2 linked regions of the Rubinisphaera margarita genome follow. The protein of the gene in region 1 interacts with the protein of each later gene in a pairwise test. Links are inferred from orthologs where the notes say so. Each region holds a gene or a part of one and is shown in the gene's direction. Other genes may lie near its edges.

Region 1 (14,944 bases):
TCGCCACCGGTGGGAGTGCGGTCTACAGCGACTCGGCCATGGAGCATCTGCGAACTCTGGGGCCGATCGTCTATCTCAAGGTCGAACTCAACGAGTTGCAGAACCGCGTGAACAACGAAGCGCAACGGGGACTGGCCCGGCCGGAAGGGCAGTCGTTCGCCGCGATGTATCGCGAACGCTGCCGCCTGTATGAGCAGTACGCCGAGGTGACCGTCGAATGCGCCGGGCTGACCCCGGATCAGATCGCCGCCGTCATCGCCGAACAGACATAGGACAAAAGAAAAGAACCGGACCACACCTGGTGCGATCCGGTTCTTTGTCGATCAGATTCCCGTCCAACGGTTTCGTTTAGAACTCGCCGATCACTTCGCCTTCATCACGGGTCGCAAGACCCTGATAGGTCTGGAAGCTGATGTTTTCCGAGAGGAAACGGACGGATCCATCGGCCAGGCAGAACTGAGCTCCCCCGGTGTGCTGGCTGCTGAATGCGACATCGTTGAACAGCCGTGTCGCCGTGCCGCCGGTGTAAACGTTCGGAAGCTGGTTAATCGTTCTCTGAACGTTCTTACTGGAATACATCGCCGCACCGCCTGTGTCGTTGCTCAATCCCTGAGTCCACGGACGAAGGGCGTTGGTGAACCCCGTTTCCGGCCGGCCCGATACTTCGCCGACAATAATCGTGTTGGAAGTTCCATCTGTGTTGTCAGCAAATCCGAAGCAGGTATTCCGCCCGAGCAGACCGTTGTTCGCGACCCCGCCATGATCGGTCGTCGTATTGCCGAAGTGGCCATAACTGCCCGTCAATGGAGCCGGTCGCGGTCCTTTGGCTCCGGCAACGCCCACGTAGTGGTTCGTGAACACGGCAGCCGTGGTGGAGAAGATATCGGTACTGCGGGCACTGGGACAGAAGTACGAGTCGACCTTGTTCTGACTGACGGCCACGTTGGCAGCAGCCGTGTAGTTCAGGTTGAAATCGACGAGGTCATACAGGGCGCTTTCTTCGACGAAGGGCAGAATCATGACCTGCCAGCCCATGTTGTTCGCCGGAGCGGTCGCCGAGTTTGGTCGGCCCATCGCCCCATAAGGGAAGACGCGGTGGGTGTCGTGGTAGTTGTGGAGAGCCAGGCCGATCTGCTTGAGCTGATTCTTGCAGCTCGATCGTCGAGCCGCTTCGCGAGCCTGTTGGACAGCAGGCAGCAGCAGGGCCACGAGGATCGCAATAATTGCAATAACCACGAGAAGTTCGATCAGTGTGAAAGCAGACCGATCTCGGGCTACTACGGAGGAAGTGCGCATACGAATCTCCAGAGAGATGAAAGGAAAGGACGAGAAACCGCTCAGTAGCGTCGGGACGTGCGGCAGCAGGCACGCCAGAAGCAACATCTCAGTCGATGGAACCCCGATGAGTATCGGAAGTTTCGACGAGGTGCGCAAATGTTATCCTGCGGGAATTCTTCTGGCAATCGGCAATTCGCTCCAGAGCCCCGGAATTCAGCGATCCAGAGCCGAATCGACAAGACCCAGCCAAACGGGGCTGGGTCTTGTGAATTTCGTAGCTGCGGCTGCAGGGACCGCAGCCCCTTGCGGATGCTCGACTCTACCCCTTGAGGCGGGTGAGGATCTCTTCAGTCAGCTTATTGATCGGAACGCGGACCTGTTCCAGCGTATCACGATCGCGAACCGTCACCGTCTGATCGTCAGCCGTCTGTCCATCAACGGTGATGCAGTACGGCGTGCCGATCTCGTCGTGTCGACGGTACCGACGTCCGATGGCTCCCTGCTGATCGTAATCGACGTTCAGACCGGCTTCGCGGAACTCGGCGTAAATTTTTGCCGCCGTTTCCGGCATGCCTTCCTTCTTGATAAGAGGAAAGATTGCCGCTTTCACCGGAGCAAGCCGCGGGTGGAACTTCAGCAGCGTTCGTGTCTGCATCTCGCCCTTGTCGTCCGGTGCTTCGTCGACGGTGTAGGCTTCACACAGAAACGCGAGTGTCGCCCGGTCGGCTCCAGCCGATGGTTCGATCACGTGAGGCACGAAGCGTTCGCGGGCCTGATCGTCGAAGTAGCTCAGATCCTTGCCACTGCCGCGATGCTTCGGCTGGCCGTTCTCGTCGAGCTGCAGCTTCAGATTACCATCGAGCTTACCTTCCATGTGCGAACGCAGGTCGAAATCGCCGCGATGAGCAACCCCTTCGAGCTCGCCGAACTCGCCCGGCGTCAGGAACGGGAAGGCGTACTCGATGTCAGCCGTTCCGACCGAGTAGTGAGCCAGCTCTTCTTTGTGATGTTCCCGCAGCTGCAGTTTGTCCGAGCCGATGCCCAGGCTGGTGTACCAGGCGAAACGACGGTTCCGCCAGTATTCGTACCACTTCGCGCTTTCATCCGGACGACAGAAGAACTCGATCTCCATCTGCTCGAACTCACGCGAACGGAAGGTGAAGTTTCTCGGCGTGATCTCGTTGCGGAAGCTCTTGCCGATCTGACAGATTCCGAACGGCAGCTTCACGCGGCTGCTGTCGACCACGTTCTTGAAGTTGACGAACATCCCCTGAGCGGTTTCAGGACGCAGAAACGCCGCGTCTTCCGCCCCGCCGAGCGCTCCGAGCGTCGTCTTGAACATCAGGTTGAACTCGCGCGGTTCGGTCATCGTGCCGACGCGGCTGGCATCGGGAGCAACCGCCTGGCTCAGATCATCCAGCTTTTCGAGCGGCATAATTTCGCCCTGCCAGTCGATCTGATCTTTGTACTTCGCCTTGAGGCCGAAGAACTTCAGCGCCTTTTCAACGAGCTGCTGCTCGGTCTCTTCGCCGGCGTCCATCGTGGTGATGAAGACTTTCATCTGCTCCGACGTGCCGGGCTGTCCGTCGACGCCCCGTGTCTTCTTCTCGGCTTCGGCCCAGCGACCCTTCACGTGGTCGAACCGGTATCGCTTTTTCGATTCGGTGCAGTCGACCATGAAGTCGTGGAACAGGTCGTAGTGCCCGGAACATTTCCAGACCTGCGGGTGCATGATGATTGACGACTCGATCCCGACCATAGAATAAGCAGAGGGAGCCCCCTCGGGGCAGTTGATTTCATCGTGACGACCGATCATGTCGGCCCACCACGAGTTCCGGACATTCCGCTTGAGCTCAGTGCCCAGCGGGCCGTAATCCCAGAACCCGTTGATGCCCCCGTAGATTTCAGAAGACTGAAACAGAAATCCGCGGCGTTTGCACAGCGCGACGATCTGGTCCATCGTGTTTTCGGTCTGACTCATTCGTTCGTTTTCTCAAGTATCGGAGGAGCGTTCTGGTCTGAAATCTGCGACTGTCGGGACTGACACGAACCGGACAGCAAAGTTCAAGAATAGCATACGACCGCCGGCCGTGACTATTGAACTTCCCGGGGCCGGAGACGACGTTTCAATTCACTTCCCGGTCGCACTATACTGCGGAAAAACAGACCAAACGCCGCTACAAACAGGCTTTCTTCATGGAAATCGTCCTTTATCCTCATCCCGCTCTGCACTTCAAGTCGGCTCCCGTCCGCGCAATCGATGCCTCACTGCGGAAGACCGTGGCTGAGATGTTCGAACTGATGTATGACGCCAGGGGAATCGGTCTGGCCGCCAATCAGGTCGCCCTTCCCTACCGGTTGTTCATCATTAACCTGACGGCTGAACCGGAAGAAAAGGATGAAGAGATCGTCTTCATCAACCCGGTGATCAAAAAACGCCGTGGCCAGGAAGTTGGTGAAGAAGGCTGCCTCAGCTTCCCGGAACTGTATGGTCCGGTCGAACGCTCGGCGGAAATCACCGTCGAAGCCTATAACCTCAAGGGCGAACTGATGAGCTACGACCTCAACGATCTCGCCGCCCGGGCTGTCCAGCACGAGAACGACCATATTGACGGTATTCTCTTCATCGATCGCATGACCGAAGTCGAACGGGCCAAAGTGGCGGCTGTGGTCGATGACTTCGAAGCCCAGTTCCGCGATGCTCAGGGCAAAGACAAAATCCCCAGCGACGATGAACTGACCAAAACCCTGAAACAGCTGGCCGCCGGCAACGCGTAACCCACTTCGTCATCAGAAGCCAGTGGGACAGACATTCCTGTCTGTGGACGAAAAACCGTAGCAACGGCAGTAAACTCGGATAACAAAGAATGGTCCGGACTTTCAATTCCGGGTGGTGCAGCCTCTTGCTGCTGCATAACGTCGAACCGTGAACGGTGAGCGTTCAACACAGAGATCAATCGCTGTGCCATCCCTGATGATGAAAGAATCTCGTCGAAGACGCACAGCAATCCCTGTTTGTGCCGCCCTTTCGAAGTCTCACGCTCTACTGCTGAAACGGAAGCAGGACAACAATGGCACTCAACGTGGTCATGATGGCAACCGGCGCCTTTGCGTTGCCGGGATTCAAGGCTCTGGTCGGATCCGGACACAATGTCACCGCGCTGATCACGCAGCCGGACCGGCTCAACCCTCGGGGGAAGCCGCATCCGCATCCGTTGAAAGAGTTCGCGGAAGCCAACGGCATCCCGGTGCTCCAGCCGGAATCGATCAACACGCAGGAGTCGATCCGCAAACTGCAGTCTCTGCGGCCCGACGTTGTTCTTGTTGCCGCTTACGGACAGATCCTCAAGGCGGAGGTCATCAACATTCCGCGGCTTGGGATGTACAACCTCCACGGATCGCTGCTGCCTCGGCATCGTGGCGCCGCCCCGGTGCAGTACGCCGTCTGGAAGGGAGACAAAAAGTCAGGCGTGACGATCTTCCGGATCGAGCCAAAGCTCGACGCCGGCCCCATGATCGTTCGCATGGAAACGGAGATCCAGCCCCGCGAAACTTCCGGAGAACTGCACGACCGTCTGGCGGAAATCGGAGCCGAGGCTCTGCTCGAAACGGTTCGGTTACTCGAAGCCGGCGAAGCCAAACCGTTGGTTCAGGATGAAACCGAGGTCACACAATCGCCGAAAATCCGCAAGGAACAGGGACTGATCGACTGGTCTCAGTCGCCCGCTGAACTCGACTGTCATATCCGCGCCATGCAGCCCTGGCCGAATCCGTTCACGTTTCTCCATCGTCTCGATGGCTCCTCGGAACGCATGCTGATCCTCCAGATCACGCCCGATCATTCGCTGGAGGTCTCCGGTAAACCCGGCGAAGTCGTCCAAAGCGATTCCCGGATGCTTGTGAGTACTGGAAATGGTGTGATCGCAGTCGACCGCCTGCAGCCGGCCGGGAAGAAAGCGATGGCAACGGCTGATTATCTGCGAGGCCGTCCGCTGACCGGCGGCGAGTTCTTCAGCCCAGAAGAATAACCACAATCCGGGCGGCTCATCCGTCGGAGAGGGTGCATGACGAAGCCACACCATTCTGCGCCATGTGCAGGGTAAGCTGAGCGGGCCGTTGTGATCGTTAAAATCACGGAGGACACCGCCTCCTGTGGCGTTACGACCCGTCTGAAATCGGATCGGCCACTCCGTTGGTGGAAGAATTTGTTGCGACTGCTGCACTCAAATCGATCAGTGGGGAACCGTTGGCCGCAAAGAAGCTGCGATGAACATCGCTTCCCGATCGACTTCAAGACATGTCGAAAACTTGTGGATCGGTCGTCACTTCATCCCGGGCTCGATTGTGGGTTATGCGGCGAAATTCTCTGCTGTGGATAACCGCCCCAGTTATCCACGGCTTCACACCGGAACTCCACGACCCGGCAACACCTTTTCAACGCCATTTCCGCTGTCTATAATTTTCGTAACACAATGACCATTCATGCCTTACGAAATATTGGATGCCGGTTATCCACAATTCTGGCCGCCCCTTTTAATAATGTTACTGAATTAAGAATCTTTAAAGAGAAGGAGGGGACCTGCGGTCCTCTCCGGTGTGGAAAACCATCGTTGAGAATTTCATGCGACGTCTTCCGGGAGACGCTCTGGAATCTCCGTCTCCTTCCCACTTGCAACAGGCGGGCCACGATTCCGTTTTCAGGCCGATTTCGCTAAGATAACAGGCCTTGTTGAAGTAAATGATAGGCCGAAAATTTCCCCAGTACGAGACGACGTCGCTATGCAACTGAAATTCAAACGGGATGTCCTGGCTGGCGCTCTGCAGACCGTCGCCGGAGTTGTTCCGTCGCGAACTCCGAAAGACATTCTGAAGAACACGAAGCTCGTGATTGAATCGGGTTCGGCGATGCTGATGGCGACCGATCTCGAAATCGGCATGCGATACCAGATTCCGGAAGTCGAAACCGGATCGACCGGCGAAGTTCTGCTGCCGACCGCCCGTCTGATGCAGATCCTCCGCGAAGTGACCGTCGATGAGATCGTGCTGAACGTCAACGAGGACCTGCTCGAAGTGCAGGCTGGACAGAGCGAGTTCCGGCTGCCGGTGGAAGATCCCCGCGAGTTTCCCGATGTGGCTCCATTCTCAGCCGAAGCCTGTTACGCGATTTCGGGTCAAGCACTGCGACAGGCAATTCGCCGCGTGATTTTTGCGGCTGATGATGAAAGCACGCGTTACGCCCTCGGCGGGATTTTCGTCGAGATGGCTCCGACTCAGATGGTCCTGGCCGCCACCGACAGCCGTCGTCTGGCAGTCATGGAAGCCGTGTCCGGCACCCAGGGAGAAGTTTCCGAGACCCGTTCGATCGTGGTGCCCCGTAAGGCCATGACGCTGATTGAACGCAGCATCGAAGGGGATGACGCGGAAATCCTGCTCGCCCCGGGCGATAATGAAATCACCGTTCGCAGCGGCAACTGCATGATCTATTCCCGCCTGGTGGAAGGACGTTTCCCGAACTTCCGCGATGTGCTGCCGAGTGATGTTCCGATTTCAGTCGATCTGGTCGCAGGCCCCTTCCATAACCTCGTGCGGCAGTCCCAGATTGTGACCAGCGATGAGAGCCGCGGCGTCGATTTCGTCTTCACGCCGGGCACCGTAACTTTGAAATCCCAGGCAGCCGATGTCGGGCAGTCGAAGGTCGAAATGCCGATCGATTACGACGGAGACGAGCTGGCGATCATGTTCGATCCGCGGTTCGTCGCCGAGTTTCTGCGGGTACTGGAGCCGGAAACGACGATTCAGCTGGGTCTGATCGGCGGCGAAGATCCGGCCGTGTTCCGCTGCGAAGAAGAATACAAGTATGTCATCATGCCGCTGGCCCGGGATGCGTGAAACTGTTCCCACGGAGTGGACGTTTCAACGGGTCGGGAGTTGTCGAGCAGGGATCGAGTCTGTGACGGAGCCTCAGAAAGAACTCGATGAAGATCAACGGGAGTTGATTCAGCACGTGATGCAGCAGCGTCGTCAGGAGCTGCAGGTTCGAGGTGGCGGTCCGCAATCGCTGGCCGGCTCGTTACGGGAAGTGATTGCGGCTCGGAAGATCGGCCGCGTGATGGAGTCGCGAGAGCTGAGTCTACTCTGGAAGAGTTGTGTCGACGAAGCCATCGAACCGAACACCCGGGTCGTTTCGCTGCGAAACCGGGTTCTGCTTGTCGAAGTGACCGACTCCGTTCTGATGAGCGAACTGTCGAACTTTCATCGCCGTCCGATTCTGGCGGCTCTGAAGAAAGCCCGGCCCGATATGCAGATCACAAACCTCAAGTTCCGTCTGAACGCGGGACTGAGTCGAGGTCACTGAGAGAAGCTCCGTCGTCCTTCAGGGATAGCAAGCGTGCTCTCTCTTCAGACGGAAGAAGACAAGAACAGCGGAAATGGGGAGATTGACGATGCGGGTTCAATACGAGGGAACCCACATTTCCCCTTATTCAGACAGATCCTCAGCCGCCAGCCGGATGAGGAAATCGGAATCCAGAGACCATTGGCGCGGGCGAAGGACTGTCCGGCGAAATACAACGTTTTCAACACATCCGACACGGATCAGGAACAACGATGGAAGAAACGAACAAACCGAGCAACTACAGCGAAGCCAACATCCGGGCCCTGGAAGGGATCGAGGGGATTCGGTTGCGTCCGGCGATGTACATCGGCGGAACCGATCTGGTCGGTCTGCATCACCTGGTGTTCGAGCTGACCGACAACGTGCTCGACGAGTACGTCAACGGTCACGCCGCATCAATGACGGTGAAGATCAACGCCGATAACTCCGTCACAGTGACCGACGATGGCCGTGGGATTCCTGTCGGGAACATGGCCGCTCAGGGCAACAAGTCCGCCCTGGAGATCGTGTTCACGAAGATCCACGCCGGCGGAAAATTCGACCGCGAGAGTGGTTATGCCACCGGGACGGGCGGTCTGCACGGCGTCGGGATCACGGCGGTGAATGCCTGTAGCGAATGGCTCGAAGCCGAGGTCCGCCGCGAAGGCCATGTCTGGATGATGGAGTTCTCCAAGGGCGAAGTGACCAGTGGCCTGACCAAACTCGGCACGAGCGACAAGACCGGCACCCGGGTCACATTCAAGCCGGATCCGACGATCTTCCCGGATACCGTCTTCGTCTACGATACGATTAAGAAACGGTTGCAGGACGCCGCGTTCCTGAATGCCGGTGTTCGCATTCGCCTGATGGACGAGCGAACCAGCCAGTCCGATGAGTTTTACTATGAAGACGGCCTGGTCGAGTTCGTCAAGCATCTGAATCGCACGGACAACGCCCTTCATCCCGACGTCATCAAGATTCAGGGTAAGGAGGGGGATGTCGTTGTTGATATCGCGATGCAGTACAACGACGGCTATTCCGAAAACATCCGCTGCTACGCCAACGGGATCTACAACCCGGAAGGGGGAACGCACCTTAGCGGCTTCCGTGGCGCGTTGACGCGATCGCTCAACAACTACGGGAAGAAGGAAAACATCTTCAAAGATGTGACCATGTCCGGCGAGGATTTCCGAGAAGGTCTGGCCGCGGTGATTACCGTCCGCATTCCAAACCCGCAGTTTGAATCGCAGACGAAAATCAAACTGACGAACTCCGAAGTCGATGGAGCCGTCGGGACGGTCGTTGCCGAACAGCTGACGAAGTTCCTGGAAGAGAATCCGCCCCTGGCCAAGAAAATCCTGCAGAAGGGAATCCTGGCAGCAGAAGCCCGTGAGGCGGCTCGCAAGCAGCGGGAAATGGTGCGTCGCAAGGGAGCCCTGACAACGGGGGGCCTGCCGGAAAAACTCCGCGACTGTCGCAGCCGTGAACTCGACATCACCGAAGTGTACCTCGTCGAAGGGGACTCGGCCGGCGGATCGGCTGATACCGGACGTGACTCGAACACGCAGGCGATTCTGCCGCTTCGCGGTAAGATTCTGAACGTCGAGAAAGCTCAGCTCGTCAAGGTGCTCGACAACGCCGAAATTTCCAACATGTTCAAGGCGATCGGTGTCCCGCCGGGAGCCGAGCTGGAAGATGTGAGCAAACGACGTTACGGCAAGATCATTCTGATGACCGATGCCGACGTCGACGGTAGCCACATTCGCACACTGCTGTTGACCTTCCTGTTCCGTCACATGCGTCTGCTTGTCCAGGAAGGCTGCGTCTACATTGCTCAGCCGCCGCTCTACAAGGTGACGCCGAAGAGCAACAAGGATGTCCGTTACATTCAGACGCACGAAACGATGATGCGGGAGCTGATCGACCTGGCGTTGTCGAATTCTCAGCTGATCTGCAAAGTCGATGGAGCCGTCTTCGAGGGCGACCATTTCCGCAAGCTGATCGACCTGATGCGGGAACTGTCCGAACCGCTCGAAACGCTCGAACGTCGCGGCATCACGCTGCGATTCATGCAGCAGAATGATCTCTACAAAGATGGCAAACTGCCTCGCTACCAGGTCTTCATTGGCAAAGAGGTCCACTGGTTCTACGACAAGAGCGAAATGGAGACCTTTCTGCAGGAAGAAACGGAGCGTCGCGGCACCGAGTTCGAAGTGGCGGCCGACGACACCCAGACTGCTGACAGCAAGTCGTCTGATGATTCCGAAGAGGAAGAAAGCGAAGATCTTCGCAGTCAGTTGTACATGATCGACATGCACGAAGTCCGCAAGATTAACGTGCTCCTGCCGCAGCTCAAGGATTACGGCATTCAGCTCCAGGATCTTATCCCGGCTGGCTTGAAGGATGGCGAAGTCTTCTTCCCGTATCGACTCGAAACCGAGAAGAAAACGATCCCGCTCCCCAGCCTTCGCGATCTGCTTCAGGATCTCCGCAAACTCGGCGAAGACCTGATCCAGGGCCGTATCACCCGCTTCAAAGGACTGGGTGAAATGGATGCCGAGGAACTGTGGCTCACGACGATGGACCCGGAAACCCGCAACCTGTTGCAGGTGACGATGGAAGACGCGGCTGCCGCCGATGAAATCTTTCGCGTCCTGATGGGCGACCATGTCGAACCACGTCGAGAGTTCATCGAGAAGCACGCGCTGGACGTGAGAGAACTGGACGTTTAAGACGAAGTGAAGCTGGTGTGCGGACGAGACCCTCGAGCCGTTCGCACACCGCACTCACCAGTCGTTCGGTTTCTCACTCGGAAGCACCCAACCGTACTGGAGCATCCTGCCGCCGAAGCGACGTGCCTCGAAGAAGGTGCAAGGAGTCTGTTCGCAATCGGTCCACACTCAACGTCCGTTGAAGACTCAGCATCGCCACTGCATGGGCGCTGCCGTTCACGTTCGCAAATCGAGTTTGCGGAGGGTGGTGAGTTCCTGTTCGACGGCTCGGAACTCTTCGGAGCGGGGGAGGTCTGATGCTGTCTGGAGGTCGTCGAGCAGGGTGCCCCAGAGGTGCTCCTGCAGTTGCTTGAGCAGCCAGAGTTTGCGGATCTGCACGAAGTTCTGATGGAACTGATGGAACCAGGCTTCGAGGTATCGGACTCCCGTCGAGGTGCCTGAGGAAATTGCCGTGTCGCCCACCGCTGCGGTGACGGTTCCCGCGGTCACATCTCCGGCGACATGCAAAGCTGCCTGAAGAGCCGTGTCGGTCACCATCGGCATCATTGCATTGCCTACTGGTCCGACGCCGGTCGCGAAGAGCGCGACGGTTACGGCTGGCCGGGCAGCGGCGGCGGCTGTGTCGAGCCGCTTGAACATCTTGAACCAGTCTTTCTGATCGTCGCGGAACTTCTGCATCTGCACTTTAACGAGCGCCTGCAGCTCTTCCTCAAATGGCGACTCCTTGTGCAGCTGCTTGAGTTTGGCCAGCGTTTCCTCGCGGGACTGGCCGGCCATCAGTTGTTCGAGCCGCGTTCGCAACACGGGATGACCATGCTCGCTCAACGATTCGAGGCGATCGTAGATGCCAACCAGCTGCACCTGGATCGTCCGCCATTCTTCCTGGCGATACGTCTTGATCCATTGCGGCTCGTCATCGGCGGAACGTCCCTGGAACTGACGGACCGGCCACATCAGACCTCGGCCGATCGCGTCGTAGAAGCCGTGCACATTGGCTTCCCAGCCGGTCCTCTGTTCTCCCCACCAGTTGCGCACTTCCTGAATGACGACGCGATTCGGCACCACCGGCCAGGTGACCGAGATCTCCTGCATCCGTTCGGTGAGTCGCTTCCAGGCATCGCCATGAATTCCGCTGCGGCGACGGATCTCGTCCAGATAGGTCGGCACGCCGAAGGTCTTATCGCACAGCGTATCGAGAGCCCCGGCCAGCGATTTGAGTTTGATCTCTTCAAACCGCAGCTGAGACAGATCCTCCATCAGGTTTCGCGGCTGTTCGTTGCTCGTCGACTCGTCGGTTTGCGGCCAGTCTCTGTTGTAGAACGGCAGCTGATTCTGCTCGGCAGCCCGGCGATCGTGCGGGGCGAGATACACGTACTCCGGCGAAATCCCCGTCTCCTCGCAGAAGGTCTGCAGCCAGATCGGCCAGTATTCTTCGTCTTCCGGAAGAAGCAGCTGGTTGAAGACGACGAGAATCGATTTGTCTTCCTCGGCTGCGGCTCGGAAAAACTTCTTCACAGCCGCGTCGTTGTACTTCTGCTGCGTGAGCACGGCGATGAGCACATCGGCGGCTCGGCGGACTTTGTCGGCCCGGCTCCAGTTCACCTGGGCGTCGCTGTCGATGTCGGGCGTATCGAGCAGCAGCAGATTCTCGGGTGCCTCGGGCGACTCCCGCCAGAAGAGGAAGTCGTCGTCCGAACCCTGGAGGGCATCTTCGGCGTCATCGGAATGGCGGAGCTCGAATTCGCTGAAAACGGGGGTCAGAAGTTCATCAGAAGCGAGCCGCGTCGGCGTGAGGCAGGTCGGATGCTTCGTTCCCGAAGCCAGAGGGCTGGTCGCGGAAACCTTGCTGCCGCAAAGATGGTTAAAAATCACACTCTTGCCGATATTCGTCCCGCCAACGACCGCCACGACAAGGTAAGTACTGTCAGAGAGCTGCGGCAGCAGCTTCTGTGTGATGAGCTGATACCACTCGGTGGAGGTCACCGGGGCAATATCGAGCGGAGCGGCGGCCCCGGAAAGAGCATCGACTCGCTCCCTGAGCGAAATGATCGCGTTTCCAACTTCCTGCAGCGATTGCACGGGAACTTTCTGCGTCGAAAAAGTGTCGAAGGTCTCGATATCCATGAACGCCGACGTTTTGCCGCCGCGATCATGAGGAAGATGACCTGATTCCCCAAATCGGAATTCGAGACGTCTATTGAGGCTGAAAATGGCACCAGGAGTCCATGAGTCGGGCAGTCTGCATTCGGCGGCAGGGGGCCGCCGCTCCGTGTTTTGCTTCGACTCTGACGCCTGACGGCCATTCCCTCACGCCGATTTCCCCAGAAATCCAAATGGCGGTTTGTGGGGTAGTCTACCGAGGTTTATACTATTGCTCGCTGCTTCCCGCGTCGATTGAGAGATTTCACGTTTTTTCCGTGCCTGCCATGAGTTCAACTTCTTCCCTGTCGTTGCCGATCCTCAACGAGAACGAATCGACTGAGATCGTTCCCTTCGCGACCGGTCTGTCGCAACAGTTTGAAGGAATCGACAAGACCTGCCGGCTGGTGACTCTGGGCTGTAAGGTCAATCAGTACGAAACCCAGCTCGTCTACGAAACGCTGCAGAAGAACGGTTTTCGGGAAGCCGGGGATGGCGAAACCGCCGATCTTTGCGTCGTAAATACTTGTACGGTCACACATACCGGCGATTCCAAGTCGCGACAGGTGATTCGCCAGCTGGCCCGGAAGAATCCCGGCACGCGTACGCTGGTGATGGGCTGCTACGCGACCCGCGATCCGCAGGAACTGGCGGAGCTTCCGGGGGTGTTCGAGGTTGTGACCGACAAACGGGAACTGCCGGACATCCTGCAGCGACACGGCATCCACGACATGCCGAACGGCATCAGTCAGTTCGAAGGGCGTCGCCGGGCGTATGTGAAGGTCCAGGACGGCTGCATCCTGAAATGTACCTACTGCATCATCCCGCAGGTACGACCGGGGCTGCAGAGCCGCTCGCCGCAGGATATTGAAGACGAAGTCCGCCGGCTGATCGACAACGGGTATCTGGAAATCGTCATTACTGGTGTCCACGTCGGACATTACGGCGTCGACACGACCCGCGGGAAGTCGGGCAAGCCCCCGTTCCGGTTGTGGCATCTGTTCGAGAAGCTCGACAAGATTCCGGGCAACTGGCGAATGCGGCTCTCCAGTATTGAAGCGGTTGAAGTGAACGACGATTTCATCTCGGCAGCCGCGAATTGTGAACATCTCTGCCCGCAGTTTCATCCGGCCCTGCAGAGCGGCTCGGAAACGGTGTTGCGGCGGATGCGTCGCCGCTACAGCATGGCGAGATTCCTCGAAAAACTTGAGAAGATGCGAGAAAGGCTCGAACATCCGGCCTTTACGACGGATGTGATTGTGGGATTCCCCGGGGAGACCGACGAAGAATTCGAGGAGACGCTGCAATCCTGCCGCGACGCCCGATTCATGAAGGTCCACGTCTTTCCGTACAGTGTGCGTAAAGGGACGAAAGCGGCCGAGTTCGCCAATCAGCTTCCGCCGCCGGTGATCAAGGAACGGGTCGCCCGGCTCGGAGAGCTGGAACGTGAACTGGCCATGGAGTTTTATCGCGAGCGAATCGGCCAAGCCAGTCAGGTTCTGGTCGAGCGGGAATCGCAGCGGCGACCAGGCTGGCTACAGGGAACGGACGAACGGTACGTCCCGGTTGAGTTGCCGGGGAAGAAATCGGACATCGGATCGTTCCTTCAGGCAGAAGGCGTCGAAGCCTTTCGAGATCATCTTTCAGCGATTCAAAGCGGGCAACACCATGACTAGCGATTCCCACGACTTCCAGCCGTCGTTTTTCACGCTGGAACGGACCGGTGAAGTAGCTGTAATCCGGATCCGCAAATCGACGTTGTCCGAAGAAGACAATGTCGAGCAACTCGGCTTCGAGTTGATGCAAATTGTCGATCAGCTCGGCTACAATCGGGTCGTCCTCTCCCTGAAGGGAGTCGACTGGGTGACCTCGTCCATTCTCGGCAAGCTCATTCATCTGCACCGCCATCTCCGTCGTCTGGAAGGCGAGATGGCAATCTGCGACTTGGCTCCGGCCGTGCAGGAAGTGATGGAAACAAGTCGGCTGCATACCTATTTTCTCGTCCATCCTGACGTGGACACCGCTGTGCAGCAGTTCCAGACGCAGGTGTAACAGCCGCCGGATTCGAGGGCATCGCCTTCGGATGTTCCTTCGCCCCCTTCACGGGGAGCGGCTTACTTTCTCCGCCATATGCGGAAAGCCCGAAGGACGAGGAGGGGGCGATCAACCAGCGGCGCTCCTCACAGTTGCGAGACTACGGCCCAATAAACATGGACCCTGCATTTCCCTCTCACCCTAACCCTTTCCCCCCGGGGGGCGAGGGAACCGCTCTTGAAAAAGAACGGTCTTTGTCCAACACAACACGAAGTTGCCCGGCCGCTTGAGTCGCCGTGTGGCGTGAAGGAACTGGTTTGTCTTATTTCGTTGCGATCGAAGGAATCGATGGGTCCGGCAAAGGGACGCAGACCGCGGCTCTGGTCGA
Region 2 (15,273 bases), on another replicon or contig:
GATTCTGAAATGCGGTCCAGTTGTCAGCGGCGGTAAGAGAAGTGGCGACACAGAGCAGGCCGAGTAGAGAGACGGCAATTCGCGGAGTTTTCATCACGGGAAGATCCATCAGTCAGAAAGTTGTGGACAGAAAAAACTCGACCCGGAAACTGGGATCCGGATCGAGCTGGCATCAACGGATGGTGATCGCAGAGTGCCCTGCAGGTTAGTTCTTCGAGAGGGCGTTCAGGTCGAACTCGTCGATCTGGTCGAACTTGCCGACCGACATGTTGGCGCCGCCGAGAAGAATCAGCTTACTGTCGACCGGAACCATCCGGTGGAAGAAGCGGGCGTTCTCGAAGTTGCCGACGACATCGAACGACTTGCCATCTTCGGAAAGAACCTGCAGATTGCCATCGTAGGTCGAGACATACAGGCGACCTTCGGCTGCAAATGCAGAGGTTCCGAAGCCGGTCATCGAGTGGCCGACCAGGTGCGGCCCTTCCGTCCAGGTCTGGGATTTCGGATCGTAAATCGAAACCGAGGTGGTTGGCTTTCCGCTCGACTGCATTCCGCCAATGGCGTAAACCTTGCCGTTGTAGACGGCGACCGAGAGAGCCCGTTTTTCGAACGGCGGTGACGGCAGCTGCTTCCATTCGGCGTTTTTGTCGTTCAGGTCGAACGTCCAGGCGGTTTTGTGCCATTCGTTCTCGCCTTCGCCTTCAAGGGACCAGCCGCCGATGACGTAGATTTTGCCATCGAGGACGGCGGCATCAAACGAAGAGCGTGGTTCCGGCAGTGCGGGCAGATCGGTCCACTTGCCCGTGGCGGGATCAAAACTGGCAAACGAATCCTGCGACCACAGGTCGTGATCTTCGCCTTCTTTGTTCTTCGCGGTGAACCCGCCGATGCGATAGAGTTTGCCATCGTGGGCGACCATGGCCAGTCCCTGCAGGTGCGGGCCTTTTGCCAGCGATTTCCATTCCGAGCGGCCATCCAGGTTCAACGCCCAGAGCGTATTGGCCTGTCCGTCGGTCGAGTAACTGTGAGCGCCGCCCATGTGGCCGCCATAGACGTAGAGCACGCCATCACTCGCCGCCGCTCCGAAACTGGTCACCGTTTCCGGAATGCTGGCGTAGGGCGTGTTGACAGGAAGCTTCTGATATCCGATTTCGGGGAAGGTCACTGTGGTGTAGTGCCGAGCTTCGTCGTATTTCTTGCCATCGTGCTCACCGGCTCCCGGCTGCACATACTTCACACGAACAGCGTGAACGGTTTGCTCGCTGATGTCGACCCGAGCTTTCCCGTTTTCATCGGTCTTCTGCGGATCCATCTCGGCCAGATCGTGGACGAAGTAAACCTCGGCTCCTTCCACCGGCTTGCCCTCGTAGCTGACTTCGACCGTCAGTTCGGCTTCTTCAACACTCGGAACGACGGTCAGGGCGACGATGTCATTCAGGCCTTTTGCACGATTCCAGGCCCAGGACTTCAATGAAGGCCCTGTGACACTGTAGTAGTGGATCAGAAAGCTCGTGTCGCCTCGGTCCATGACGCCGAGTTCGTGATTGAGCGCGAAGATCGACTCGGCCTGATCGGCTTCGATCTGATAGGCGAGCTGGTTTTCGGCGTCGGTCTTCTCGAGTTGAACCGGATCGTCTTTCCCGGCCAGGCGATAGACGCTGGCATCGGCGACGTACTTCAGGAGGGCGGGATCGTCGTCGGTCGGGGCTTCTGCGAAGTAGCATTGAACGACCGGTTTGTCGGACTGGCGTCCGGTGACATCCAGCCAGGGAAAGTGAGCCATGGCGGCAGCCGGCCATGCGGCGGCGAGCAGAGCCGCGATCACCGTGCGAGTGAGAGTCTTCTTCATTAGGGAGAACTTTCTCAGTGAAGGAGGGAAAAACGGAGTCGCCTCAATGTGTATTATTGAGGAGCGAGCTTGAATTCATAGTAGTTATCTGTTTCTGAAGGCGTCACGTCCGCCTCCAGATCCGAGCTTTCGGGATCCTGATAGACCTTCGGGATCTCCACGAGAATTGGAGAATACGCCGCGGTTCGCTTTCCTTTGCGTTCGGCTTCAAAAGCTTCGAGTTCCATCGCGGCCGGAACAATCGCGATCCGGTTTCTGCCGACAGCCGGGCCGTTCTCTGCACCAATACTGAAGGTGCCGCGAGAGATGAAACCGCGGGCTTTCACGACGGGCTCCCGGTCTTCACTCATGAAAATGATATGAGCCGATTCGACCGGGCTGCCGTCAATCGAGATGTATCCTGAAACCGCGCCGCGTTCTGCTGTCGTCGACTCGATTCCGCAGCCCGGGAAGAGCGTGAGGAGTCCGATCAGCGTGAGGCGGGAAAGCCTCCGGCGTAACGCGATCGTCTGCATGATTCGTCCTTTCTTTGAAGGTGATCAAAAACAGATCCGGGAACTGTGGGAGTCCGGACGGGCCAGACTGAGCAGGGGGATGCAAAGCCGGGCCCGTCCGGAAGGTGCGTTCCGAGAATGGTCGCGATTAGAATTCGCCGATCACTTCGCCATCGGCGATCGCGGCGAGATTGTCGAGCGTTTCGGCGCTGATGCTGTCGCCGATGAACCGAACCGAGCCGTCGGCCAGAGTGAACTGAGCTCCGCCGTCGTGATCGCTTCGCCAGGTTCCGGCTCCGTTGGCATAGGTGTGGACGTTGAAGTCTCCGCCGGTGTCACCGAGTCCGACACCCGGATAACCCGGAGCCCAGCGATGGGCTCCGTGGCGAATTTCCCCCGCGCGAGCCGGACAGCTGAAGGCACTCCAGAGGTAATCCTTCAACTGATAGTTGAACTCGCCGATCATAATGCTGTTCGAGGTTCCGTCGGTCACATCGCGGAACCGGCGGCACTTCGGTGCCGCGTAGCCGGTGTAGCCTGAGAACATTCCATCTTCGGCGGAACTGGTCGTTCCGAGAGATCCGCCGTAACTGCCGGGAGCACCCGGTTCGTTGCAGCTCAGATCTGGAACAGCACGTGGCAGGGTCATGGTCGGGCAGAGATAGATGGCGATCTGATGATTGATCGCATCCAGATTCGACGGATCGGTGTAATACTCGTCGAAGTTGTACAGGTCCTGCAGGCCGGCCTGCTCGATGTTCGGGAGGATGGCGACGAACGGGCCGTAGAACTGAGGGTTCATCCCCATCGGAAAACAGCTGTAGACGTCGTGGTAGTTGTGCATCGCCAGGCCGATCTGCTTCAGGTTGTTCTTGCAGCTCGATCGACGGGCGGCTTCGCGGGCCTGCTGGACGGCGGGGAGCAGAAGGGCGACCAGAATCGCAATGATGGCGATCACCACCAGCAGCTCAATCAAAGTGAAAGCGCGACGCAGGGAGGGAGACGAAAGTCTCATAGCGTGTCCTTGAAAAAGTGGCGTTCAAAAACGGCGAGGCGACTCGACATCGAGTCAGGCCCCGGGCTCTTCCAGGGAAGAAGCCGAATTTGAGCTGGCTGCTTTCTCAAGTGGCTGGCTGATTGAGTCAATTCCGTGCGGCAGTTGTGTTGAAATTGAGACTCAGTCTCAATATAGTAGCGGCCGTCAAACGGCCTAGCAAGCGTCACGGCAGCAATTTTCCGCCAGCCAGTCGTTGTGAGTAATTCTCTCCCCCGACCCCTATGTCACTGGCAAAAAATCTATGGAAGACCAGACCCCACCTCCGAAGACGCAGACGGCTTCGTCTGCTCCTCCCACCTCGATTGTGATTCCCTTCGCGCAGCTCTCGCAGGGATCTCGAGAAGTGATCATTGAGCATGAAGGACAGGTGTATCGGTTGCGGCTGACCCGCAATGGAAAGCTGATCCTCAACAAGTAGTTCAGGATCCGGAAGCCGGATTACTCTGCAGAAGAATGGCCAGATCGACGGCCTGTACCAGGCTGTTCACCTCGGCAATGCCCTGCCAGGCGATGTCGAATGCGGTCCCGTGATCGACGGACGTCCGGACGATCGGGAGTCCGAGGGTGACATTCACAGCGTCGTCGAACGAAAGGGCTTTCAAGGGAATCAGCCCCTGGTCGTGATACATGCAGATGTAGGCGTCGGTCTGTTCGCGTTTTCGTGGAACGAACGCGGTATCGGGCGGGAGTGGTCCGGTGATCTCGAACCTGCGTTCGCGAGCCCAGTCGATCGCAGGTTGAATGATCCGTTCTTCTTCCTGCTGCCCGAACAGGCCATGTTCGCCGGCGTGCGGATTGAGACCGCAAACGGTTAGTCGTGGTGCCCGGCCTCGCATCCGCTGCATCGCATCGTGAGTCAGTTGAATCGTTTCGCAAATCCGTTCCGTTGTGAGTTCCTCGATGACATCGCGATAGCCGATGTGCGTCGTCACCAGACTGCAGGTGATTTCCGGACTGGTGAGCATCATCACGATCGGCTCGGCCTGCGTTTTCTCGGCGAGGATTTCGGTATGGCCGGGGTAATGGTATCCCGCCGCGTGCAGAGCCTCCTTGTGCAGTGGCCCCGTAACAACTGCAGACGTGAAGCCTTGCAGACAGGCATCGATCGCCCGATCCAGATAATGGAAAGCGGCCCGACCAGCCGCCGCTGAAACTTCTCCCGGAGGAATCTCCGCAGTCTCGGGAAGCGTCAGATCAATTACCGCAGGGCCGGAATCAAGCTGCTCCCCGTTCTGCAATTCTGCCCAGCTGAGAATCGGGGCACTCAGTTGAAACTGTGGCCCGCGCTCCCGTGTTAACCGATCACTGACACGTCTCAGCAGAGCGGGATCTCCGAACATCAGAGGCTGGCAGCGGAGAGCAACATCTTCACGATTCAGCAGTTGCAAACAGAGCTCCGGACCAATCCCCGCTGGATCTCCCATCGTGATCGCCAGGCGTGGAACAGGTTTGACGTCGATGTTCTGATCAGAAGGAGGCATTCAACGGGCCAGTCGAGCGAGTTGTGCGGGATTTCGTGTTGGTGCTCATTATAACGGTCGCGCAGTTCCCGGAGATGCTGGTTCAGGCTTTTCCCGATTTCTCGGCGGGACCGGGTCACCGGTTGTGCCAGCGATGAACGACTGGCCGATTCCTCATTATGTCGGCACAGGAAGACGACAGAATTCTGCTCGAATCGAATTCTCTCAGTATCTGCTGAGATGGTGCCAGGGACGTTGGCTCACGAAAGGGAGACCGCGAATGGAATGGCCCCTTTGCGGGAGCGCAAAGGCGATGCTCGTTCCATTGCAGACTTAACGCATCCAGACGGGCCATGAAACAACCTCATTATCTCGAGAACTGGCTACGCAGTGCCTGCCGGCAACTGGTTGAGCCCGGCGTCCAGCTGGAGTTCGTTGCGGACGTCGCTGAAACGGACGCGGCAAAGAGTCAGCCGCGTTTGACCGGAGAAGTCGCCTGGCAGCGGGAGTTCCGGCTGGGAGCTGCCCGTCAGGGGGCTTTGCGAATTCGAGTCGATCATTCGGTTGCTCTCCAGGAGAGCTTTCTAACGCTCTGTCATTTTGGCGAACATCTCGCTCATGTTGCCGAGGAGCAGTCCGAACGACATCCGGTCGAGTTGATGCGGCTCGACGCTGAGCACGGCAATTCGAGAGCTGCGGAACAGCCGGGACAGGAACTCATCGACCGGACGCTCTCCTCGATCGTGGAAATGAGCGGGTATCGAGGAGCCGCGTGCTTCCTGCTTGACGGCAGCGGGCGGCAGTTGAGTCTGAAGTCCTATCGGCATCAATCACTCGAGCCGATCCTACGTGCCGAGCGACTGCTTGAAGAATCTCCCTTTGATCTTCAGGCTTTCAGCACCGGAACCACGCCCTGTCGCCGCGACGACCCTGTGGCCCGGGAATGGCTGCCCGCCAATGTGGATACGGGGCTCTGTCTGCCGTTGAAAGTTCGCACCGGAGCTGTGGGGACGGTCTGGGTTTACGACAGACGCCGCCGTGGTCTTCACGATCGGGATTATCATCTGATTCAGTCTCTGGTTTCGCAGCTCGGCAAATCGCTGGAAGAACAACTGCTGCAAATTCAGTCGTCGACTCATCGTCGGCTCAAAGCAGAGTTGCGTCTCGCGGCGTCGACACAACCAACCGGTCACCTTCATTACGCGAATCCCGACGTCGGCCTCGAAGCCTACGGCTGCTGTCTGAGTCGATACGAACTCGGTGGTGATCTGTGTGAGATCTGTCCTCTCCCGGGCGACCGGCTTTTTGTAGCCGTGGGGGATGCTTCGGGAAACAGCCTCCCGGCTGCCATGGTCATGACAGCCGTCCGCGGGGCGCTGTACGCGCTGCTTCAGCGATTCCAGTCTCAGCCAGAGGTCGAGTTCGCACCGGCTCAATTTGTTGGGGAACTCAATGGAATGCTCGCCCGCCTGACCGAAGCCAACCAGTTCATGAGTTTCATCTGCGGAATCATCGATCCCGGTCAGCGGACATTCACCTACTGCAACGCCGGCCATCCACAGCCGATCCATCTGAGTGAGGGACGTCTGGAGTATCTCCACTCGAGTGGGCTCCTGATGGGCATCGATGGAGACGTGATCTACTCGCAGAATCAAGTGACGTTGAATTCCGACGACGTGCTCGTCATCTATTCCGATGGAGTCAGCGAAGCTCTGAACGAATCGAACCGGCTCTTTCGGCAGGACGGAATTGCGGAAGCGGCTCTGTCTTCAGAGTCTCAGTCGGCGCGGGGAATCTTCGAGGCAATCTGGTCCGGGATGCACACTCATCTCGATCGCGATCACAGCAGCGATGATGCGACGACCCTGGTCATCAAACTGTAATCGCCGGGTGAGGGACTTCCTTAAAGCCCGGGCGATCGCGAGGTCCGTTCGCTTTGCAGCTTATTCCCACTCGTCCATCATGTATTCGACTTCGACATCACTCTCGGACTCTTCATCCGAGAACGGTTCGTCGAGCGTCTCTGACGCGGTCGCTGTCGATGAGGAATCTGAGCCGTTGGCTGAAGCCGCGACTGATTCCGCCGGAGCGTAGCCGACCTTCCGAGCTGTGGGGACGATGGCCTTCACGAGCGTTGGGGCGAGCAGGCGATTGATCTTGCCGATGAACATGTCCTTCGAGAACGAAGACTTAATGACATAGTCGTCGGTGCCTGCCTGGATCGCGGCCAGAACCGTCTCTTTTGTGGCGTCGCCGGTCAGCATCACGAACTTTGTGCCGTGGAAGACCGGATTTTTGCGGAACTCTTTCAGCGTCGTCACACCATCCCAGCCGGGCATTTGATGATCGAGAATGACCAGATCCGGCCGATGCCCGATCGCTTTCTCAAGCCCGCTCTTCCCGTTGCTGGCAACAGCAATCAGGTAGTCTTTTCTCAGCAGCGAGACGACAAGGCTGCGAAACATCGGGTCGTCTTCGATGACGAGTATCCGTGACCGTCCTTGCATGGTGTCTTCTCCGCCGAATTCAGCGACAATTTCAGTATGAGCGAAGACCGCATTTGCGGCCGTAACAGGTCGTTCCGGTCCCTGGGGAAACCGGACAGACTCAGGATAGTATCGGCAAGGCTTCAGGCAGCAGTACCACCAAAGTACGAGCGTATTGAACGATTTTCCGAGTTTTTAACCCTGGGGGGGCACGTTGTAAGGGTTTCGCCTGACGCGACCGTGTTTTACGACGAACAAATTGCCCGCTCCTCCGGGAATCACCTGGTTCCTCAATCACGTAACCAGATCCACTGCAGGCCTTTGCAACAATCCTGTTCAGATCACGCAGGATGTCCAAGTGTTCCTCGGAAAGTTGAGGTCGTTCTGAATTGATCGCCGTCATTAGAGTTCCCGCTAACTATGCACCATTCGTTTTTGTCTCTTGTAGAGAGTAGTTTGCGACGGCATCGGGTGCGGCGTTCTGCGGCGATTCACCGACACTTTCTCCCCTTTCAGCGGCCCAAGTCAGCAGAATTGGCACAACCGGCCCCTCTGCATTTTTTCCGGATAAGGGTCCCGGGGAGGCTCAAGATCGGCGGCCTGTTCGGCGAGGAATCCATCCGGAGTCCGGAGTCGCGCGAGCCGGTTTTGCTTCGCTCCGTAACTTGTTGCAGGAAAAGAAGATGGAGTCGCGTCTGCCGGGCTCCTTCGTTTGCTGAACTGGCTCGAATTCGTTAAACTTTCAAGACGATCGGGATCAACCGCCGAGGGCGCTGGGAACCGTGGTCTCCGCTCTCTTCCAACCGGGCTCCGATCGGCGAGTTTTGTGATCAGGCGAATAGTACCTTCAGGAGTTTTCCTTTGGCTAACGGAATTGACGACGGCAACGACCTCCCTTCGCGACCTGCAGTTCCGGGGGACGATCGGATCCGCCAGCTCGACATTCAGGACGAAATGCGGAACAGCTACCTGACGTACGCGATGAGCGTCATCATCAGTCGGGCACTGCCGGATGTTCGCGATGGGTTGAAGCCGTCTCAGCGTCGAATCCTGGTCGCCATGAATGACCTGAATCTGGGGCCTGCGAGCAGTCGAACAAAGTGCTCAAAGATCACTGGGGAAACGATGGGTAACTACCATCCCCACGGTGACCAGGCGATTTATCCGACGCTCGTTCGCTTGGCCCAGGACTGGGTGATGCGGGAGACGCTGGTGGATAAACAGGGGAACTTCGGCTCACTGGCCGGACTTCCCCCTGCTGCTCACCGATACACGGAAGCTCGGCTGTCGAACGTCGCCGCCGACATGCTGGCCGATATCAATCGCGAAACCGTCGACTATGTGCCGACTTACGATCAGGTTCGCGTCGAACCGACCGTTCTTCCTTCCCGATTTCCGAACCTGCTGGTCAACGGATCCAGCGGAATTGCCGTGGGGATGGCGACCAGCATTCCGCCTCACAACCTCCGGGAAGTCTCAGAAGCCGTCAAGCTGATCATCGACGAACCGGATTGCACCGTCGACGAGATCATTCAGATTCTGCCTGGTCCGGACTTTCCGACCGGCGGTGTGATCTGCGGCCGCTATGGGATTCGTCAGGGGTATCTCACCGGTCGCTCGACCATCACACTCCGTGCCCGCACGCACTTCGAGACCGAAAAGCAGTCCGATGTGATCGTCGTCACCGAGATTCCCTACATGGAAACACGCGACCGCATTCGAGAGAAACTCGAAGCGCTGGTGAAAGACGAACGGGTGAAGGGGATCTCCCGTGTTGTCGACCTGACCGACCGTAAAGTGCCCAGCTGGCAGGTTCGGCTGCACATCGTGTTGAAGCGGGAAGCTGATAAGGAAGTCGTGCTCGCCCAACTCTTCAAGTACTCGCCGCTGCAGTCGACGATCAGCGTGATTCTGCTGGCTCTGGCGGGAAATCGGCCGCAAATGCTGTCGATCAAAGACATGCTGCTGGAATTCATTCGGCACCGCGTGGTTGTCATTCGCCGTCGTACCGAATTCCTCCTGGCGGAGGCTCGGAAGCGGAAGCACACCGTGGAAGGTCTGCTGATCGCTCAGCTCGATATCGATCAGGTGATCAACACGATTCGCCAGTCGCCGTCTCGAGCCGAAGCGAAGAACAGACTGCGTGAGATCAAGGTTCCGGGTGAGATGATTGCCAGGGCTCTGGGAGATCGTGGCTTCCAGGACTTCGTCCGCGAGCATGGCGAGCAGACCGATTATTCGCTCTCGCTCAATCAGACCGAAGCCATCGTTTCGATGCAGCTGGGTTCGCTGGCGAATCTTGAGCGGGAGAAACTCAGTGAGGAGCACAACACTCTTCTCGATGAAATCACCGAGTGCCTGCATTTGCTTTCCGATGAAGCCCATATCCGTGCCGCGGTGCGGGAAGAGATGGAAGAGCTGCAGAAGAAGTATCCCAGCAAGCGACGGACTGAGATCAGCGATGAAGAGCTGACGGACGTCGATCGTGACAACCTCATCGCGGAAGCTCCGATGGTCGTCACGCTGTCCCGACGCGGGTACATCAAACGGACGGAGCTCTCCGCATATCGGGCTCAGCATCGTGGAGGGAAGGGAATCACCGGAGCAAAGCAGGACGACGAAGATCCAATCCAGCACGTCTTCGTGGCCAGCACGCACTCCTATCTCCTGTTCTTCACGAATCTAGGGAAAGTGTACTGGCAGAAGGTGTACGATCTTCCGCTTCAGAACCGCACCGCGAAGGGGCGGGCGCTGGTGAATCTGCTTTCGCTGGCCGAGGGAGAATATGTGGCGAACTGCGTCGACGTCCGCGAGTTCGACGACGAGCGGTTCCTGCTCATGGCAACGCGAAAAGGGATTGTGAAGAAGACTGCCCTCTCCGCTTATTCCCGTCCGCTGCGTGGTGGTCTGATCGCTATCAAGCTCGACGAAGACGATCGACTGATCGAAGTCGTCAAAGTTTCGCCGGACGACGACATCATTCTCTCCACCGCTCAGGGCATGTCGATTCGTTTTCATCACCAGGATGCCCGGGCCATGGGCCGCAATACTCGCGGCGTGAAGGGGATCAATCTTGGCAAAGGCGATCACGTGATCGGCATGGTTGTCGCCGACGAATCGCAGGCTCTGCTCACGGCCTGCGAGAATGGCTACGGAAAACGGACGCTGTTCGGGCCGGCCGAGGTGGCGGAAGCTGAAGAGGTGGACGAAGTCGATGAAAGCGCCGATGTCGTGGTGGTCGAAGAGGGCGATGAAGCCTCCAAGCCGGAATTGCGTGGCAACATGCGTTATCGCCGACAGCGCCGCGGCGGTAAGGGGTTGCGGGACATCCGCACCACCGAGCGGAATGGAGAAGCCATCGGGATTCTGGCTGTCGACGACGATGACGACGTTCTGATCATCAGCACCGGAGGCAAGATTCAGCGGATTCGAGCCGCCGATATCAGCCTGGTCGGCCGCAACACGCAGGGCGTCCGCATCATGCGATTGTCTGAAGGCGATCAGCTGGCTGCTCTGGCCCGGATTCCCGCTGTAATCGCCGCCAGTATCGCCGCCGAGGAAGCAGAAGAAGAGGCCGCCGCCGCCGCAGCAGCAGCAGGTGTTGCTGAGTCCGCCGCTCCATCAGAAGAAGCGGGTGGCGAAGCCCCGGCGACCGAAGCGACCGCTGAAGGCGATACCGAGCCGACATCCGATGAACAGGAATAAGATTCATCTTTAAATCGCTAAAAGAAAAACCCCGGAGAGTGATCTCCGGGGTTTCTGTCTTTCGCACGGTGCGTGATCAGAACTCGCCGACGACCTGACCATCTTTCCGGTCGGCCAGTCGCTCGTAAGTACTGTCGACTGTGTTCGTGTTATCGGCTTCGTTGTCGATGTTCTCGCTCAGGAAGCGAACCGAACCATCGAGCAGCAGAAACTGAGCTCCGCCGCTGTGGAGACTGCTGAACGTGATCGCGCACTGGTTCTGATTCTGTGCCATCGCCGCGGTGTTTGAGCCGTCGCCAAACACATCGACGAAGTTGATGCCACCCCCGGTCACACCGAGCACGGCCACCGCCTGAGCATCGTTCTGATCGACGTTCATCCGGTTTCCGTTCGAAGCGGCCCAGATGGCCGCACGACAGCGGGCCTTGTTACCGAACTGCGGGTTGTTGAGTTCCCATGCCCGCTCACCAATGGCAATCGTGTTCGACGTTCCGTCGGTCACATCCCGCATACGAACTTTGCTGTTGCGGCGGAACAGCCCGCTCCGGTCGGCATTGGCATCCGGAGACCGAGGGGTCGTCTTTGCACCCGACGTGCCGATGTCGGCGTCATCCGGGCCGAGCATGCCGACGTAGTTTGAGATCGTTCGATTTCCGCGGCGGTTGTTGAGGTCCGGAGCCGCATCGGAAGGACAGCGATAGGTGTCGATCATTGATGTTCTCAACAGCTGGTTAGCCCCGGCGAAGTCGTCCGCATCCGTACTGCCATCGGAGATTTCGAGAGCGTCGTAGAGTGAGCCCTGTTCGATGAAGGGAAGGATGTAAGCTCCCCAGGCCCACTTCACCTGATTACCGGAAAGCGTGTTGGCTGGGGGTGTTCCTGGACCTTGTCCCAGAACGTAACCCGGCGGGAAGACACGGTGGGTGTCGTGATAGTTATGAAGCGCCAGGCCGATCTGCTTGAGGTTGTTCTTGCAGGAGCTGCGGCGGGCGGCTTCGCGAGCCTGCTGCACGGCTGGAAGCAGCAAGGCAACCAGAATGGCGATGATCGCGATGACCACCAGGAGTTCGATGAGGGTGAAGGCGTAACGCTGCCTGGGATGAGCCATGGGAATTCCTTTCGACGTCGGAGCAATGAAGGTCGCGCATTCGGGGCAATAAAGGGTGACCAAGGCACAAACGAATGCGGTCGCGACGGGGGGGTGTCGCTCGACCTTAGTACATCTGGATGCAGGATTCAAGATCGCTTATTCGAATGGAGAACGATTCGCAGTTGCCTGACAAGGACTCTCAATCGAGGTCTCGAGAGGCAAACAGAACGTCGGCTCCCTGATGTGGAGCGGATCATTCTCCGAGGCCAGCGTACAAACGTCTTTCGACCGGAAGCGATCTGGAGCAAATTCAAAATCCGACAGCTGGCGCTTGCAGGAGCAAACTCTTAGCGGCAGTGATTGCAGCCCGCGAGACTGCAGGAGAGAAGCACGAAAACGCTCTAGAAGTCTCCGACAACCTGACCATCCGACCGATGGGACAGACGTTCGAAGGTACTGTCGACGGTGTTCGTGGTGTCGGGCAGGTTGTGAATGTTCTCGCTCAGGAAGTGAACCGAGCCATCGAGGAACAGGAACTGGGCTCCGCCGGAATGCCGACTGCTGAAAGCGATGGCACACTGATTCTGGTCCTGTGACTGAATCGCGGTGTTCGCTCCGTCGCCGAAAACATCGACAACGTTGATTCCGCCGCCAGTTGTTCCCAGAACCGCAGCCGCCTCGGCGTCGTTCTGATCGACGTTCATCCTGTTCCCGTTCGAAGCCGCCCAGATCGCTGCGCGACAACGAGCTTTGTTCCCGAACTCTGGATTATGCAATTCCCAGGCCCGCTCGCCGATCGCGATGGTGTTGGAGGTCCCATCCGTCACATCCCGCATCTGTGTTCTGCTGTTGGCGCGAAAGATGCCACCCCGGTCACTGAATGCATCCGGCGCTCGGGGCGTCACCATCGTTCCCGTCGGACCGATATCGCCATCGTCCGGACCATACATACCGACGTAATTAGAAAGCGTACGGCTGGCCCGTGATGTATTCAGGTCCGGAGCCGTATCCGACGGGCAGCGGTACGTCTCGACAGAAGACGTTCTGAGTAACTGATTGGCGCCAGCGAAATCATCGACGTCAGTCCGTGCGTCCGCAATTTCGAGAGCGTCGTACAGCGAGCCCTTCTCGACGAAGGGCAGAATATGAGCTCCCCAGGCCCACTTCCCCTGATCGACGAGCGGCGCATTCGCCGGCGGAGTGCCGGGACCACGCCCCAGAACGTAACCAGGAGGAAAGACGCCGTGCGTGTCGTGATAGTTGTGAAGCGCCAGGCCGATCTGCTTGAGGTTGTTCTTGCACGAACTCCGCCGAGCCGCCTCGCGCGCCTGCTGAACCGCAGGGAGCAGCAGCGCGACCAGGACTGCGATGATCGCAATGACGACCAGCAGTTCAATCAGGGTGAACGCAGGGCGGTGCCCGCGGGGCCGCTTGGATAGTCTCATGGTTTTGGAGGCTGATTTCAGCCGTCGCTGAGAGGGATGGCGAGTGTACGGATTCTCGGCCGGGCTCGGAGGCTCGTCGACCTTAGTTCATCTCGAAATCTGGTTCAAGACGATTGTGGAGCGCGGCCTGCGACGCAAACCGAGCGTCGTGGCGGCTCTTTACTCGACATGAGAACATCCGGAACAGCGGTAAGCAAGAAAAAAAACGCACCGGCCGGTGACCGATGCGTTCTCACGTTATTCAGACGAACATGCGCTTCCACGCCGAGAGATCGGAGAACGATCCGCTTCAGAACTCCCCGACGACCTGTCCATCCGACCGATGAGCCAGCCGCTCGAAGGTGCTGTCGATGGTGTTGCTGGCGTCTGGTTTGTGGTCCAGGTTCTCCGAAAGGAAACGAACGGAGCCGTCCATCAGAAGGAATTGAGCTCCCCCTGAATGCATGCTGTTGTAGCCGATGGCGCAGACGTTTTCCGTGGTCTGAGTGGCACCGAAGGTATCCACCTTGTTGATCCCGGTTGCGGTCACGGCCATGACGGCGGATCCCTTGGCGCGGTTCGAAGTCGAATTGAAGTTGTGGTTGCCGTTGGCGTTGCCGGCATTCACTCCGGCCCAGACGCCGGCATCACAACGGGCCTTGCCGTTGTTGATGTTCAGTTCCCAGGCCCGCTCGCCAATCCCGATGGTATTCGAGGTGCCATCGGTGATGTCGCGCATTTTCGTTTTTGTGTTGGCGGCGAACATGCCGTCGCGGTCGGTGTGAGAGGTTGGCGAATCAGGCTGTGTCGGCGTGAGTGCCGTGTTGACGTCTCCATTGTCAGCCATGTAGTTGGCGACATAGTTGGACGTGGAACGGTTGCCCCGGCGGTTGTTCATATCGGGAGCGGGATCTGAAGGGCACCGATACGTGCTGATAATGCTGGTCCCGGCCAGCCCGGAGGGGCCGTCGAAGTCATCGAGGTCGTTATTGCCGTTGGAAACCTCCATGGCGTCATACAACGTGCCCTGTTCAACGAAGGGAAGCAGGTGTGTTGCCCAGCCCCATTTGTTCTCCTGCCCCACTGCTCCAACCCGGTGGATGTACCCCGGCGGGAAGACACGATAGGTCTCGTGATAGTTGTGCAGAGCCAGGCCGATCTGCTTCAGATTGTTCTTGCAGGAGCTCCTTCTGGCGGCTTCCCGAGCCTGCTGGACCGCTGGGAGGAGCAGGGCAACTAGGATCGCAATAATTGCGATCACGACAAGAAGTTCAATCAGCGTGAACCCTCGCCTTGTCTTGAGAATCATCGTGGTGTCCTTTGCAGAATGTGAAAGAATGGAGATCACCAGGCCCCGGCGCGGAATCACGCCGGGAGACACGCCGCCGATGAAAGTTGCGATTGCAGGAAGAGAGTCAATACTCGGACGAGCGGTCGATTTCCAGTAATTTAACGACCGCTGTTTTGGTTGTGTCTGGAAATCTGTACGCTGGGTGCAAATTTTCATGAAATTCGTCGCGTATGGGAAATCGGTCAGCTCTTGAGTAAATTCAAAATTCGACCGCAGGCGTTTGCAGGAGCAAACGCAGCATGGCAAGAGACTGGCGCCGATGCGACTGCAGGAGACGCATGAAAATGCTCCAAACGGAATCTGGGCGGGCTCCAAAGGCAGAGAGAATTTTGCCGAGAGCGAAGGTGGTCTCACCGA

What was found.
Region 2: the proteins of L1A08_RS16595 (region 1) and gyrA interact in binary tests that used the Escherichia coli proteins (3 or more experiments, as listed by UniProt). The link is inferred for Rubinisphaera margarita from one-to-one orthologs.

What each region holds. Positions count from the first base shown.
Region 1 is NZ_JAKFGB010000015.1:65,458-80,401, reverse strand. Bases 7,552-10,633 are described here. They hold L1A08_RS16595 (DNA gyrase subunit B), read left to right. Parts: upstream 7,552-7,884; coding sequence 7,885-10,383; downstream 10,384-10,633. Other genes in these bases: L1A08_RS16590 (GTPase), read right to left, coding at 10,600-10,633; L1A08_RS16600 (DUF721 domain-containing protein), read left to right, coding at 7,552-7,633. Outside these bases: L1A08_RS16630 (shikimate kinase), read left to right, coding at 1-272; L1A08_RS16625 (DUF1559 domain-containing protein), read right to left, coding at 349-1,296; L1A08_RS16620 (glycine--tRNA ligase), read right to left, coding at 1,598-3,259; def (peptide deformylase), read left to right, coding at 3,475-4,056; fmt (methionyl-tRNA formyltransferase), read left to right, coding at 4,350-5,306; dnaN (DNA polymerase III subunit beta), read left to right, coding at 6,058-7,167; more of L1A08_RS16600, read left to right, coding at 7,229-7,551; more of L1A08_RS16590, read right to left, coding at 10,634-12,507; tRNA (N(6)-L-threonylcarbamoyladenosine(37)-C(2))-methylthiotransferase MtaB, read left to right, coding at 12,810-14,198; L1A08_RS16580 (STAS domain-containing protein), read left to right, coding at 14,191-14,574; tmk (dTMP kinase), read left to right, coding at 14,874-14,944. UniProt on the Escherichia coli protein: DNA gyrase negatively supercoils closed circular double-stranded DNA in an ATP-dependent manner to maintain chromosomes in an underwound state.
Region 2 is NZ_JAKFGB010000005.1:252,468-267,740, forward strand. Bases 7,841-11,251 are described here. They hold gyrA (DNA gyrase subunit A), read left to right. Parts: upstream 7,841-8,207; coding sequence 8,208-11,051; downstream 11,052-11,251. Other genes in these bases: L1A08_RS02040 (DUF1559 domain-containing protein), read right to left, coding at 11,128-11,251. In the rest of the region: L1A08_RS01995 (PQQ-binding-like beta-propeller repeat protein), read right to left, coding at 1-94; L1A08_RS02000 (Kelch repeat-containing protein), read right to left, coding at 206-1,849; L1A08_RS02005 (hypothetical protein), read right to left, coding at 1,903-2,364; L1A08_RS02010 (DUF1559 domain-containing protein), read right to left, coding at 2,492-3,358; hemin uptake protein HemP, read left to right, coding at 3,642-3,818; 4-hydroxythreonine-4-phosphate dehydrogenase PdxA, read right to left, coding at 3,820-4,881; L1A08_RS02025 (PP2C family protein-serine/threonine phosphatase), read left to right, coding at 5,214-6,743; L1A08_RS02030 (response regulator), read right to left, coding at 6,804-7,367; more of L1A08_RS02040, read right to left, coding at 11,252-12,159; L1A08_RS02045 (DUF1559 domain-containing protein), read right to left, coding at 12,543-13,586; L1A08_RS02050 (DUF1559 domain-containing protein), read right to left, coding at 13,876-14,874. UniProt on the Escherichia coli protein: A type II topoisomerase that negatively supercoils closed circular double-stranded (ds) DNA in an ATP-dependent manner to maintain chromosomes in an underwound state.